Chitinophaga varians: one gene and its partner. The protein of the gene in region 2 binds, or shares a complex with, the protein of the main gene of each other region. Links are inferred from orthologs where the notes say so. Each region holds a gene or a part of one and is shown on either strand. Other genes may lie near its edges.

Region 1 (7,979 bases), on a different replicon or contig from region 2:
AACGGGCAGCTTTTTTTTATTTGTCTTATTTGTTTTCTGAGCAACCGTTTTGTTTTCTTCTCCGTAACAAGAGTATCTCTATTTTATTCACAAAACGCTTTTTATGGAAAGAAGGGATTTTGTATCCAACATCGGAATGACGCTGGCACTGGCTTGTGTTGGCGGATTAGCGGCCTGCAGCAAGGGAGGGGACGGTTACGGGTCCTCACCACAACCAACGCCGGGCGGCCCTAATGCTAAGCTGTCGCTCAACCTGAGCACGGACCTTCCTAACCCCGGTGACTTTAAAATCTCCAACGGGGTGATCATCATCCGTACCGGTACAGGCAATACGGCGGCGGATTTCACGGCATTATCCAGCACGTGCACACATCAGGGATGTACCGTTGCCACGTTCAACAACACTACGAAACTGATAGAATGTAATGCGCCTTGCGGCCATGGCAGCAGGTATACGACCAGCGGCGCAGTAAATACCGGTCCGGCTACAACAGCGCTGACCGCCTATACCATTACCGTTAGCGGTAACACCTTAACTGTTGCCTGATGCAATGAAAGAGGACATTTACGGCTGATAGCGGAACAGGTAAACCGTATCAAAAAACGGGAAGTGACAGGCCTTGGCAATTCAATTGCCGTCCCGGCCTGCTTTTCACGATTAAAACCGTGGAAAGCAGGCCGCAAAAACATCTCCGGATTATGAGCAGCCAATCATCAGAAGAACCTGAATCAGAACGTAGCCCGGGGCTTCAGCCCTGGGATTAATGTTTTATCAGAAAATCCACCACCCATGCGGCGAAGTGGGTTGAGCGCATCACGCTGTTGTGATCGCCGGCCACGGTGCCATGCATGCCGCGGGGCATCATGGCTGCGAGTGGGCCGCCGGTGTCATTATCTTCATCTTTATCGCCTCCTATCACCAGTACCGGCTGTTGCACCTTCGCCAATTCGGATGGTACGGTGGCGGGCTGGCCCCATTGCATCAGCGCCAGCGCCCGCTGGTCTAACCCTTTCGCCTGTACGTTTTTGACCATGGCTGCCAGTTCCGGCACATCTTTTCCGGAGAGGGCCTCATAAAATTTCAGCCGGCGTGGCCATGCAGGGTCGGTGAAGCCGGTGCCGATGCCGCCGAGCACGGCGCAGGTCACCCTGGGGTCCAGCACCAGCAAACGTGCCGCGATGATAGATCCGCGGGAATAGCCCACTACTTTGTACGCCGGCAGTTGCAGATGGCGGGCAAGACCAATGATATCGCGGGCTTCCGCGTCCTGTGCGTAGGCGAGGCTGTCATGCGGATGGCCGGAGGCGCCGTTGCCTCGCAGGTCCGGCGTGATCACGCGGAACCCGTGTTGCAGCAGGGAGTCGTATAAGGGCGTGGCACGCCATGAATCACCGCTGCCCATGAAGCCGTGTACCAGTATGACCGGTTCTCCGTTTCCTTTGACAGTATAATGAATGCGGGTACCATCAAAAGAAGAAAAGTAATTGATGGAATCGTTTGCATTCCGATCAAACCGGCCAGCGAAGAGTGTTTTAAAGGAAAGCAGCAATAATGCGGCGCAGCAGATTTTACGCATAGCAGTAAGGAATAAGAGCTTAAAATACATTTTTCCGCCTGTATTTTTCAGCGGAGATAAAAATACATTTCGCTATAAATCTTATTTTTTACTGTGTATATTTGCTTTCCTAAAAAAACAAATACATTTTAAAGTATGGGAAAATACAGAGCTGGCGTATTATTCGGCGAAGAGCTGGATGCGCTGTATAACGATGCCAAAGACAACGGATTTGCTATGCCTGCCGTGAACGTAGTGGGGACCAACTCAGTTAATGCGGTACTGGAAACGGCTGCCAAAGTAAATTCACCGGTTATTATACAGTTTTCCAATGGCGGCGCTCAGTTTTACGCCGGTAAAGGTATGCCGAACGATAAGCTGCAGGCCAACATCGCTGGCGGTATCTCTGGTGCGAAACATGTACACGAAGTAGCGAAATATTATGGTGTTCCGGTTGTGCTCCATACTGACCATGCCGCTAAAAAATGGCTGCCATGGATCGACGGCCTGCTGGATGCCGGTGAAGCTTTCTTCAAACAAACCGGCCAACCGCTGTACAGCTCTCACATGCTGGACCTCTCCGAAGAGCCTATCCAGGAAAACATCGAGATCTCCCACAAATACTTTGAGCGGATGAACAAGCTGGGCATGTCTATCGAAATCGAGCTGGGCGTGACCGGCGGTGAGGAAGATGGTGTGGACAACTCCGGCGTGGACAACTCCAAGCTCTATACACAGCCTGAAGACGTGGCTTACGCTTACGAAGTACTGTCTAAAGTAGGCAGCCGCTTCACCGTAGCTGCTGCATTCGGTAACGTACACGGCGTATACAGCCCGGGCAACGTGGAGCTGCGCCCTGTGATCCTGCAGAACAGCCAGGAATACATCCAGCAGAAATTCGGCACCAAAGCTAAACCGGTTTACTATGTATTCCACGGTGGCAGCGGTTCTCCGAAACACCAGATTGCTGAAGCACTGGGCTACGGCGTTATCAAAATGAACATTGACACTGACATGCAGTGGGCATTCTGGGAAGGCGTGCACGACTACTACGAAGCGAAGAAAGAATACCTGCAGAGCCAGCTGGGCAACCCCGAAGGTGCTGACAAGCCTAACAAAAAATACTACGATCCGCGCGTATGGCTGCGCAAAGGTGAAGATACCTTTGTAAAACGTCTGGAAGAGGCGTTCCGCGACCTGAACTGCATCAACAGAAACTAATACCAGTATCTCCGAAAGGATGCCTGAAAAGCGCCCGCCGGACTGATATTTCAGTATAACCGCCTGAAGCGGAAACAAAGCGAACTTATATTAAAATAATCGCTTTTGTTTCCGCTTCATTATTAATGGTTAAAATAAAACAATTTCCCTCATTTTCGGGACGAGATTCTGACAACTGTTTGGTTTTATGCATTAATTCGTATCTTGCACCACTATTTTCTAATCTAATAGTAAAATATGTCAAGCTGGTTTAAGCGAATTAAACAAGGCATCTCCACTTCCACCAGTGAGAAGAAGGAAGCACCGGACGGGTTGTGGCACAAGTGTCCTAACTGTAAGAAAACCACCACTGTTAAGGATCTGAAGGAGCATTACTACGTGTGTGATAAATGTAACTATCACAACCGTATCAACTCCAAAGAGTATTTTGAGATTATTTTCGACGACAATCAGTTCGAGGAACTGTTTTCCAATATTTACCCGACCGATTTCCTGGGCTTTAAAGACCTGAAACCTTACGCTGACAGGCTGAAGGACGCACAAAAGAAATCCGGCCTGAAAGATGCCATGACAGTTGGCACCGGTAAGGTAAACGGATTGGACCTGGTAGTGGCCTGTATGGACTTCAACTTCATCGGCGGCTCTATGGGCTCCGTGGTAGGTGAAAAAATCGCCCGTTCCATTGACTACTGCATCGTGCACAAAATGCCATTGATGATCATCTCCAAATCCGGCGGTGCGCGTATGATGGAAAGTGCTTTCTCCCTGATGCAGATGGCCAAAACTTCCGCGAAACTGACGCAGCTTGCTACCGCCAGACTGCCTTTTATCTCCCTGATGACCGATCCTACTACCGGTGGTGTGACCGCCTCCTTTGCGATGCTGGGAGACGTAAACATTGCGGAACCAGGCGCCCTGATTGGCTTTGCCGGCCCCAGGATCATCAAGGAGACGATCAAAAAAGACCTCCCTGCTGGTTTCCAAAGCGCTGAGTTCCTGCTGGAACACGGCTTCCTGGACTTCATCATGGACCGGAAAGAATTAAAAACAAGACTGGCCAACCTGCTCAGTCTCTTCAAAAACTAGATAATCATTTTGGGATTTTCGAATTTTTTGATTTTGGAATTTTTGGAGACCGTCAGGTCGATCAAATCACGAAATCAAAAAATCGTAAATCCCAAAATTTTCACCCCATGGCCGAATTAAGAAACAGATCAGCATATTTTGAGTACGCAATAGAAGAAAAATTTATTGCGGGAATGGTATTGACAGGAACAGAGATTAAGTCTATCCGCGCCAGCAGGGTCAGTTTTAATGATTCCTTTTGTTATTTTTCAAAAGGAGAATTGTTTGTTAAAAGCCTGCATATCGCCGAATATTCTCACGGCACCAGCGCCAATCACGATCCCCTGCGCGAAAGAAAATTGCTGTTGACAAAACGGGAATTGAAAAAAATCGAGAACAAGATCAAAGAACGAGGCTATACCATTGTTCCGCTTCGTATATTCATCACGGATAAAAGTCTTGCCAAAATGGAAATAGGTGTGGGCAAGGGTAAAAAACTGTACGACAAACGGGAATCTATCAAACAACGTGAGTCTGACAGGGAATTACGCCGCCAGATCAAATAGCCACCGCTGCAAGCAACGTCACTGCATAAATCCTGTCCCTTGAATACGATTAGTCTACCTTTCCGTTCTGCCGGCATAAGGGGAATGTTATGCCTGTTGGCCTGCCTCCTCTTATGGGGCTGCCGCTCCGGCGAAAAACTCTACAACAAAGGCAAATACGACGACGCTGTGGCCGCTTTCGTCAAAAAACTCCAGTGCAGGCCACAAGACGCCACCGCCCTGCAGCTGCTGCCGGAAGCCTATCGCCAGGCACAAAGACTGCACGACGACCGGGTCAACGGTTTTCTCCGCTCCAACAATCAGCTTAAATGGGAACCGGTACGCAATGAATACCGCGCCATGCAACGGCTGTACGATCTCATTCACAGTTCCCCCGCCGCCTTGCAGGTGGTGACCCCTAAAGATTATCGTGACGCCATTACCGGCGCACAGGAAAACGCCGCAGAAAGCCGCTATGACCGCGGTATGGCACTCATGGAACGGGGCGACAAGGCCAGCGCCCGCAAAGCCTACGAGGAATTCGCCGCCTCCCTTAAACTGATCAGCAATTACCGCGACGCCAAAGAGCGCATGGAAGAAGCCTTTCAGGCTGGCGTGATACACGTGGTCGTGAGTGAAATAGATGTGCGCTCCCCCTTCTTCCAGTTCAGCGCCGACCAGTTCCGCGACTACCTCGTGCGTACACTGCAACAACGTAGCATCAACCGGTTCGTGGCCTTTTATGACGAACGTTTTGCCCGGAACGAAAACCTGCAGCCCGATCAGTACATCGCCCTGCGCTTCCAGGACTTCGTAGTGGGACAGACCTTCGTGGACCGCCTCCAGCGCGATGTCTCCAAAGAGATCGTTACCGGCACCTCCAAAGACACCTCCGGCAAAATCATCAACATATACACTACCGTTAAAGCCACCCTCTTCATCACCAAAAAAACCGTAGTGTCCAAAGGGCTGCTGGACTATCAGATCACCGATACCAATAACGGCCGCTTACTGCGCACAGACCGTATTCCGGGCAGCTACACCTGGCTCAACCAGTTTGGCACCTATCGCGGCGACTACCGCGCACTGAGCGATGAAGACAAAAAAATGATCGGGGGCCAGGACGTAGCGCCACCACCACCGCAGGACCTTTTTATCGAATTCACCAGACCCATATACGATCAGCTGGAAAGGGATTTAAGAAGTTACTACAGTAACATCAACTAAATAAAGAAGGCCATGATTACGCAGGTAATCATGGCCTTCTTCCTTATATCTTAAGTTACAACAGCGGTGTCAATACAGGTATCAGCTGATGTGCCGGCACCACCCCGCTCTGGCGCCACGCCAGCTTTCCATTTTTAAACAACAGCATGGTAGGCACGCTGCTGATCTGCCATTGGGCCGCCAGCTGCTGGTTTTTATCGATATCGATTTTAATGATGCGAAGCTTGTCTCCAAATTTGTCTTTCACCTCTTTCAGAATGGGTGGCATCATCTTGCAGGGGCCGCACCAGACGGCAAAACAGTCGATCAGCACCGGGGTGTCTGACTGAAGTATTGATTGCAGGTTTTCCATAGCGCACTGATTTAATCCACCTGCAAAATAATCTTTTTTAAAGACTTGATAATGGACGAGTTGGAGACAACACCGCCTGCACCACTTGACTGCATTGAAAACATTTCATACATTAGGTATATCTGTAATTTCAAATCACCCCGTCAATGAACATATTATCCTCTGTCATCTACATGATCTGGTTTCTTTCCGAGATATTATTACACAGAATATTACGGGGAGGGGCGCCAGACGATCAAAAGAAAAAAGACAAAGGCAGCCTCGCCTATATCTGGATTATTATCCTGGTCAGCATCAACACAGCCGTATACATTTCTTACAAGACAAAGTTCCCTATACTGCAGCAGGGCAGCCTGATGAACTATATCGGCCTGTCAGTTATCCTGGCTGGCATGGCACTGCGCTTTTATGCCATTGCATCACTGGGCCGGCTGTTTACCGTAGTGGTAACCATCCGTAAGGACCATCATATCAAGAAAGACGGTATTTACAGCATTCTGCGGCACCCCTCCTATGCAGGCTCCCTGTTGTCTTTCCTGGGTTTTGGCCTGTCGCTCAACAACTGGACGGGACTGGCCATAGCGTTCGTCCCGGTGCTGGCGGCCTTTATCTACCGCATGAACATAGAAGAAAAAGTGTTGACAGAACAGTTCGGCAACGAATATGCGGAGTACATCCAACAGACCCGTCGCATTCTTCCTTTTATCTATTAAAAGCATAAAAAAAGCCTTTGGAAAAACTTCCAAAGGCTTTGATTTATGAAGGATAAAAACTAGTTGTTGATATTGGGATTGTTCTGCAACTCAGCGATGGGAACAGCGAACAGGTAGTAAGAGCTGTTTTTCACAAAAGCGCTGCCGTCAGGCAGTTTCAGCGTACGGTGCCCTACCCCGCGCACCTGCACTATAGAACCATCCGGCTGCGGTACATTGATGATACTGTCAGCACCGGTGTAAGACTTAAACGGTTTCCTTACTACGGTACCGCCTGTACGAATAATATCCACCAGTGAGAAACCTTCGCCCCACAATTCCTTTCTTCTTTCCAGCAGGATCGTGTCGGTCACGGAACCGCCGCCGCCGTAGAGATGGGAGTTGCGCGCTGTTCTGAGCACATTCAGCACTTCTGCCGCTTTAGTGGCATTGCTGGTGCGCGCATAGCCTTCTGCTTCGATCAGGTACATTTCTGCGGAACGCATCAGCACCACATCAGACACCATTGCACCGGGATCGCGGAAACGGAATTTTTTGTACAGCAAAGCGCCGGGACCGCTGGTGCTCCACTGGAACAAACGGAAACGCACATCTGTGCTGTCAAAATAGCCCTGGAACCACGGATCGGCCTTAAAGCTCTTATAGTAAGCCACCGGTGTGGAAACGTCCAGGAAATTAAACGTAGAGGCAGCCACGTTCTGGCTGGGAGTCTGCGGCTGGCCCCAGATCCATTCCGGATTGCTGACATCGTTGAAGCCTTTGTTATAGTCATCGCCGGACATCAGCGGATAGCCATTGCGTGCCGCCACAGCAGCAGCGATGGCTTTGTCAGGCTGGTTGCTGTAGAGATAAGCACGTGCCAGCAGACCGTTGGTCACATTAGCATCAATTTTGAATTTCTGCGTACCGCTGCGGCTGTAGTCGGTGAGCAACGGCACAGCAGCCTGTAAGTCACTGATGGCCTGTTGATATACCTGTGTTACTGTAGATCTGGCTTTACCGGGAGTAGACGGATTAGCCGGATCTGTGTAAATAGGCACTGATTTACCACTGGCATTGGTGGTAACACCGAAAGAATAAAATTCTGCCAGCGTCAGGTAGCACCAGCCTCTTAAAGCCGATGCCTGTCCCTTCAACAGCTTACGTTTGGCATCATCGCCAGGCACCTTATCTATTTTAGACAGGAAGTTGTTACAGTTATCGATGGTTTTGTACAAGATGGTCCAGTAGGCACTTACCCTGTTTTTGGTATTATCCGCCATTTCGTTAAAGGTGTACGAGTCCCTGAAACCATAAGAGG
Region 2 (5,879 bases):
TATAAAAGCCTGATGAACTCCATTAAAAATGGCACCAAACTGGAACGCAAAATGGCGGAGCAAATTGCTTCCGGCATGAAAGCCTGGGCCATGAAAAAAGGAGTGACTCACTACACTCACTGGTTTCAACCCCTGACCGGCACCACTGCAGAAAAGCATGACTCCTTTTTTACCCTGAAAAGCGATGGCTCTGCACTGGAAACTTTTGACGGCGATGCGCTGGTACAGCAGGAGCCTGATGCCTCCAGCTTCCCTAACGGCGGCCTGAGAGCTACTTTTGAAGCCCGCGGTTATACTGCCTGGGACCCTTCCTCCCCAGCCTTTATCCTGGAACAGGGTTACGGTAAAACACTCTGCATCCCTACTATATTCGTATCCTACACCGGCGAATCACTTGACTATAAAGCTCCGCTGCTGAAAGCACTGGTAGCTATCGACAAAGCCGCTGTGGACGTATGTAACTATTTCGATAAAAATGTTACCAAAGTAACGCCTACCCTGGGTTGGGAACAGGAATACTTCCTCGTTGACGAAAATCTGGCCAATGCCCGTCCTGACCTGATCATGACCGGCCGCACCGTGGTAGGTCACGCTCCTTCCAAAGGTCAACAGCTGGAAGACCACTACTTTGGCTCTATCCCTGAGCGCGTATACGCTTACATGCGCGATTTTGAAGAAGAGGCTTACAAACTGGGCATACCTTTAAGGACCCGTCACAATGAAGTAGCTCCTTCCCAGTTCGAATGCGCTCCCATCTTTGAAGAAGTGAACATCGCCGTGGACCACAACTCCCTGCTGATGGACATCATGAATAAAGTGGCCAAACGCCACAAACTGAAAGTGCTGCTGCACGAAAAACCTTTCGCAGGCATCAACGGTTCCGGTAAACACAACAACTGGAGCATGGCCACCGATACCGGTGTAAACCTGCTGGCTCCGGGCAAAACCCCGAAAACCAACCTGATGTTCCTCACGTTCTTCGTGAACACCATCAAAGCGGTACATGACTACGCCGACCTGCTGAGAGCTGCTATCGCCTCTGCCAGCAACGACTTCCGTCTGGGTGCCAACGAAGCTCCTCCGGCTATCATCTCCGTATTCTCCGGTAAATATCTTTTCGATGTACTGCAGGAAGTAAAATCCCGCGTAAACAACAAGTTCGACGAACAAGACGAGGCCATCCTTAAACTGGACCTGCACCGTCATATTCCTGAACTGATGCTGGACAATACCGACCGTAACCGTACCTCTCCCTTTGCGTTCACCGGCAACAAGTTCGAGTTCCGCGCCGTAGGTTCTACCGCCAACTGTGCTTCCGCTATGACCGTACTGAACACCATCGTGGCCAAAACCCTGACCGACTTCAAAGTGGAAGTGGACGGCCTGATCGAAAAAGGTGAGAAAAAAGAGATTGCCATCATGCAAACTCTTCGGAAATATATTGTAGATTCGGAAAAAATATTGTTCGAAGGCGACGGCTACAGCGAAGAATGGGAAAAAGAAGCCGAAAGAAGAGGTTTACAGAACATCAAAACCACGCCTAAAGCGCTGGATGCGATGATCACTCCTAAAGCCGCCCAGCTGTATTCCGAAACCGGTGTTTATACCGAAAAAGAATTACACGCCCGTCACGAGATCCTGCTCGAAGATTATGTGAAGAAAGTTCAGATCGAAGCCCGTGTAATCGGAGACCTGGCCACCAACACTATTTTACCCGCAGCTATCAGCTACCTCAATGACCTGATCAGCAACATCCGCGGACTGAAAGAAATTGGCATGGGTGAAGCTGCCTACAAAGCACAAACACAAATCGCTGCCAAAATATCTGAACACATCAACGTGATCAGTGAAAACGTTCAGGCAATGATCGAGCAACGTAAAGTGACCAACAAGTTGACCGACAGCCGCCAGAAAGCGATTGAATACTGCGAAAAAATTAAACCGTACTTCGATATTATCCGCTACCACTCCGATAAACTGGAATTCCTGGTAGATGATAAAAGATGGGCACTGCCTAAGTACAGAGAACTGCTTTTCTTGCGATAAAACCGTAAGATTGTTTTGGTGTATGATTAGCCCCGGATTTTTATCCGGGGCTTTGTTTTTTCCACAATTTCTCTGTACGCTACCGGCCACATTATCCGGGACACCACATTTGCCTTCGGTACGTTTGATACGACCACTACTCCTGTCAGCATCAGCGGCCAACAACTCCGCAGCACTACCTATCAGTACGACAGCCTTAACCGCATCGTTCGTGCTGTGACGACAGATCTGACACTACACCCGCCCATCTTCCGCACTACTGTTGACTACTCCTACAACAGCAGCGGTAACGCCTGGAAAATCCAAAGCATCCTGGAAGAAATCACTTCCATGGGTATCCCCAGTGATACTACCGTCACCTATCCAACATATGACAACAAAACCAATTTCCATCGCCTGCATCCGTTGTGGCAGTTCATCGACAGGAACTACAGCCGTAACAATAGCGGCAGCATAAGCAGTTACAACAACGCCGGCCTGCCTACGGAGCTGTCTGCGCCGGCTTTAATATTAGGTATCCCGTTCCAGCATACCTTTATCCGGTATCAATAACCATCTTAAAACAGAAAAGCTCCGGAGACATCTCCGGAGCTTTTCCAATACAGTGCACTTTCCTATACCAGTTTGAAGGTTTCGGTAAACTTGGTCGTAAAGTTGCCTTTACGGAAGTCCTCGTTGCGCATCAGTTGCTGATGGAAAGGAATAGTTGTTTTAACACCTTCAATCACGAACTCGCTCAGCGCGCGCTCCATGGTATTGATGGCTTCCTCACGGGTTTGCGCCATGGTGATGATCTTAGCCACCATAGAGTCATAGAACGGAGGAATAACATAACCAGCATAGATGTGGGAATCCACGCGTACGCCGTGGCCGCCCGGAATATGCAGGGTAGTGATTTTGCCCGGAGAAGGACGGAAATCGTTATACGGATCTTCCGCATTGATACGGCACTCAATAGCGTGCATCTGCGGCGTATAGTTTTTACCGGAGATAGGAATACCGGCAGCAATCTTGATTTGTTCCTTTACCAGGTCAAAATTGATCACCTCTTCTGTCACACCGTGTTCCACCTGGATACGGGTGTTCATTTCCATGAAGTAGAAGTTGCGGTGTTTATCTACCAGGAACTCAATGGTACCTACGCTTTCATAATTGATGGCGCTGGCAGCCTTGATAGCCGCTTCACCCATTTTTTCACGCAGTTCCGGTGTCATGAAAGGAGAAGGAGATTCCTCCACCAGTTTCTGGTGACGGCGCTGGATAGAGCAGTCCCTTTCAGACAGGTGGCATACTTTGCCGTATTGGTCGCCGGCTACCTGGATTTCAATGTGACGGGGTTCTTCCACGAATTTCTCCATGTAGATGCCATCATTGTTGAAAGCAGCGCGGGCTTCATTTTTAGCCATGTTATAGGCATTCTCCAGTTCGCTCTCGTCCCAAACCACACGCATACCTTTACCACCACCGCCGGCAGTAGCTTTCAGGATAACGGGCAAGCCCATTTCCCTGGCGAGTTTTTTGGCTTCTTCAACGCTCTGGAGCAGACCTTCAGATCCCGGGATTACCGGTACGCCGGCAGCAATCATGGTTTCCTTCGCAGTCATCTTGTCACCCATTTTACGGATCATGTCCGGAGTGGGGCCGATGAATTTGATACCATGTTCGCCACAGATTTCAGCAAAACGCGCATTTTCCGCCAGGAAGCCATATCCCGGGTGGATAGCGTCTGCGTTGGTGATCTCGGCGGCAGCCATGAGGTGAGGAATGTTCAGGTAAGATTCGCTGCTCTGTGGTTTACCAATACACACAGCTTCATCCGCAAACTTCACATGCAGGCTGTCTTTATCTGCAGTAGAATAAACTGCTACCGTTTTGATACCCATTTCCTTACAGGTACGGATAATCCGAAGGGCAATCTCGCCACGGTTGGCAATCAATATTTTTTTAAACATTGTTTTCCTTATAAGTTGATATAATAGCTAAGTAGCAATTCAGCCATTAGTTCTCAGTAGTTAGCCTTTAACCCTACAAAAATCTGTCAGAGGCTAAAGGCTAACTGCTAAGCGCTAATGGCTGTTATTACGGTTCTACTAAAAACAAAGGTTGATCGTATTCTACCGGAGTGGCGTCGTCAACAAGTACTTTGACGATCTTACCGCTCACTTCACTTTCGATTTCGTTGAACAACTTCATCGCTTCAATGATGCATACCACCTTGCCGGCAGCAATTTCATCACCGACATTGATGAAAGGAGCTTTATCAGGTCCTGCTGAACGGTAGAAGGTACCGATCATAGGAGATTTGATAGTAATCAGGTTGTCTGCTTTCGGTGCAGCTGGAGCGGCGGCCGGTGCAGAAGTTGCTGCTGCCTGTACCGGGGCGGCGGCCGGAGCTACTGCTGCTACCGTCTGAATCGGCGCTGCGGCCGCAGGAACAGCGATTACCTGTTGTACTTCGTTGTCTTTCTGTTTTATTGTAATCTTGAACTTGTCCTGCTCAATGCTCAGTTCACTGATATTTGATTTGTTGATCATTTTTACCAGTTCCTGAATCTGTTTAAAGTCCATGTAGACAGTTTTTGGTTTATAATTTATGAACGTATATGGTCCTTTACCGGACAACCGGGGCCGCCCTGAGGCAGCCCGGTAGCCAAATAAATAATTTCAGTAAATGAATTAACCCTTTACTCTCTCGATGTATTCGCCGGTTTTTGCATTCACACGGATCAGTTCGCCTTCTTCCACAAACAGCGGCACCATCACGGTAGCACCGGTTTCTACAGTAGCAGGCTTCAGGGTGCGGGTAGCAGTATCACCCTTTACGCCTGGTTCAGAATAAGTAACCTGCATAACAATTTTGTCAGGCAGTTCCACCGCCATGTACTGTTCAGTTTCAGTATTGATCTGAACCATTACTTCCTGGCCTTCTTTCAGGAACTGAGGAGCATCGATGGTTTGTTCAGCCATGGCAATCTGCTCAAAAGTTTCATTGTCCATGAAGTTGTAACCGGTGTCATCCTTATATAAAAACTGAAACGCCTTTTTCTCGATACGAACCGGGAAAATGGTGTCTCCGGAGTTCCAGGTGTGCTCTATAGAACGGCTATTGTCAACGCCCTTCAATTTAGCCCAAACTTTTGCTGCAGCACGGGCGGTTTTGTTTTGACCAAACTCTACAACAGAATACAAACTGTTATCCAGCTTGATGATTAATCCTGTTCTGATATCTGCGGTGGTAGCCATAAATAGGTTACTGATTTTAAGTTAAAAATTTATACGGATTGCAAAAGTAGAAATTTTTGCATATGAACGAACACTAAATTCCTAAAATTAGGCAGATTAGTCTCTTTTCGACCCAATTTTCGTCTTTTTTCTCCAATAAATGACATTAAAGGGCTAAATTGAATTTTAAATAAAGCAAATTCACAGTAGTATGCGTCAGTTTTTCTTATTTGTATTGTGTTGTGTACCAATGTTCCTGAAGGCTCAAAGTACCACCCCATCCAAACCGGCTTATTTACAGTATCCCGTTGTTCCGGCATTCCCGCTGACACTCCCCGACGGCCATACCATCACCAAGAACGACCTCCGCAAAAACGAAAAAACCATGGTTTTTGTTTTTAGCGTGGATTGTGACCACTGTAAACACCTGACGGAAGAAGTGCTGAAAAACATTGACAAATTCAAAAATGTGCAGATTCTGATGGTAACGCCCTTTAAAGTAGAACAGATGAAGGAATATTATGACCACTATAATATCCAGAAATACCCCAATATTGTGATGGCCAGCGAACCTACCCGCCAGATCATGTATTTCTACGACCTGCACTATT

Evidence for each region.
Region 1: the proteins of accB (region 2) and accD are in contact, whole or in part, in a solved structure (PDB 8UXZ), measured with the Escherichia coli proteins. The link is inferred for Chitinophaga varians from one-to-one orthologs.

The regions. Positions count from the first base shown.
Region 1 is NZ_JABAIA010000004.1:771,479-779,457, reverse strand. What follows is about bases 2,098-4,938. They hold accD (acetyl-CoA carboxylase, carboxyltransferase subunit beta), read left to right. Parts: upstream 2,098-3,014; coding sequence 3,015-3,863; downstream 3,864-4,938. Other genes in these bases: HGH92_RS32540 (hypothetical protein), read left to right, coding at 4,448-4,938; smpB (SsrA-binding protein SmpB), read left to right, coding at 3,818-4,408; fbaA (class II fructose-bisphosphate aldolase), read left to right, coding at 2,098-2,777. Outside these bases: HGH92_RS32565 (ubiquinol-cytochrome c reductase iron-sulfur subunit), read left to right, coding at 104-547; HGH92_RS32560 (alpha/beta fold hydrolase), read right to left, coding at 762-1,577; more of fbaA, read left to right, coding at 1,713-2,097; more of HGH92_RS32540, read left to right, coding at 4,939-5,614; trxA (thioredoxin), read right to left, coding at 5,670-5,966; HGH92_RS32530 (methyltransferase family protein), read left to right, coding at 6,113-6,679; HGH92_RS32525 (RagB/SusD family nutrient uptake outer membrane protein), read right to left, coding at 6,739-7,979.
Region 2 is NZ_JABAIA010000002.1:324,760-330,638, reverse strand. What follows is about bases 2,871-5,821. They hold accB (acetyl-CoA carboxylase biotin carboxyl carrier protein), read right to left. Parts: upstream 4,615-5,821; coding sequence 4,126-4,614; downstream 2,871-4,125. Other genes in these bases: HGH92_RS15930 (peroxiredoxin family protein), read left to right, coding at 5,480-5,821; efp (elongation factor P), read right to left, coding at 4,723-5,289; accC (acetyl-CoA carboxylase biotin carboxylase subunit), read right to left, coding at 2,871-3,998. Outside these bases: HGH92_RS15955 (glutamine synthetase III), read left to right, coding at 1-2,046; HGH92_RS15950 (hypothetical protein), read left to right, coding at 2,263-2,598; more of accC, read right to left, coding at 2,661-2,870; more of HGH92_RS15930, read left to right, coding at 5,822-5,879. UniProt on the Escherichia coli protein: This protein is a component of the acetyl coenzyme A carboxylase complex; first, biotin carboxylase catalyzes the carboxylation of the carrier protein and then the transcarboxylase transfers the carboxyl group to form malonyl-CoA.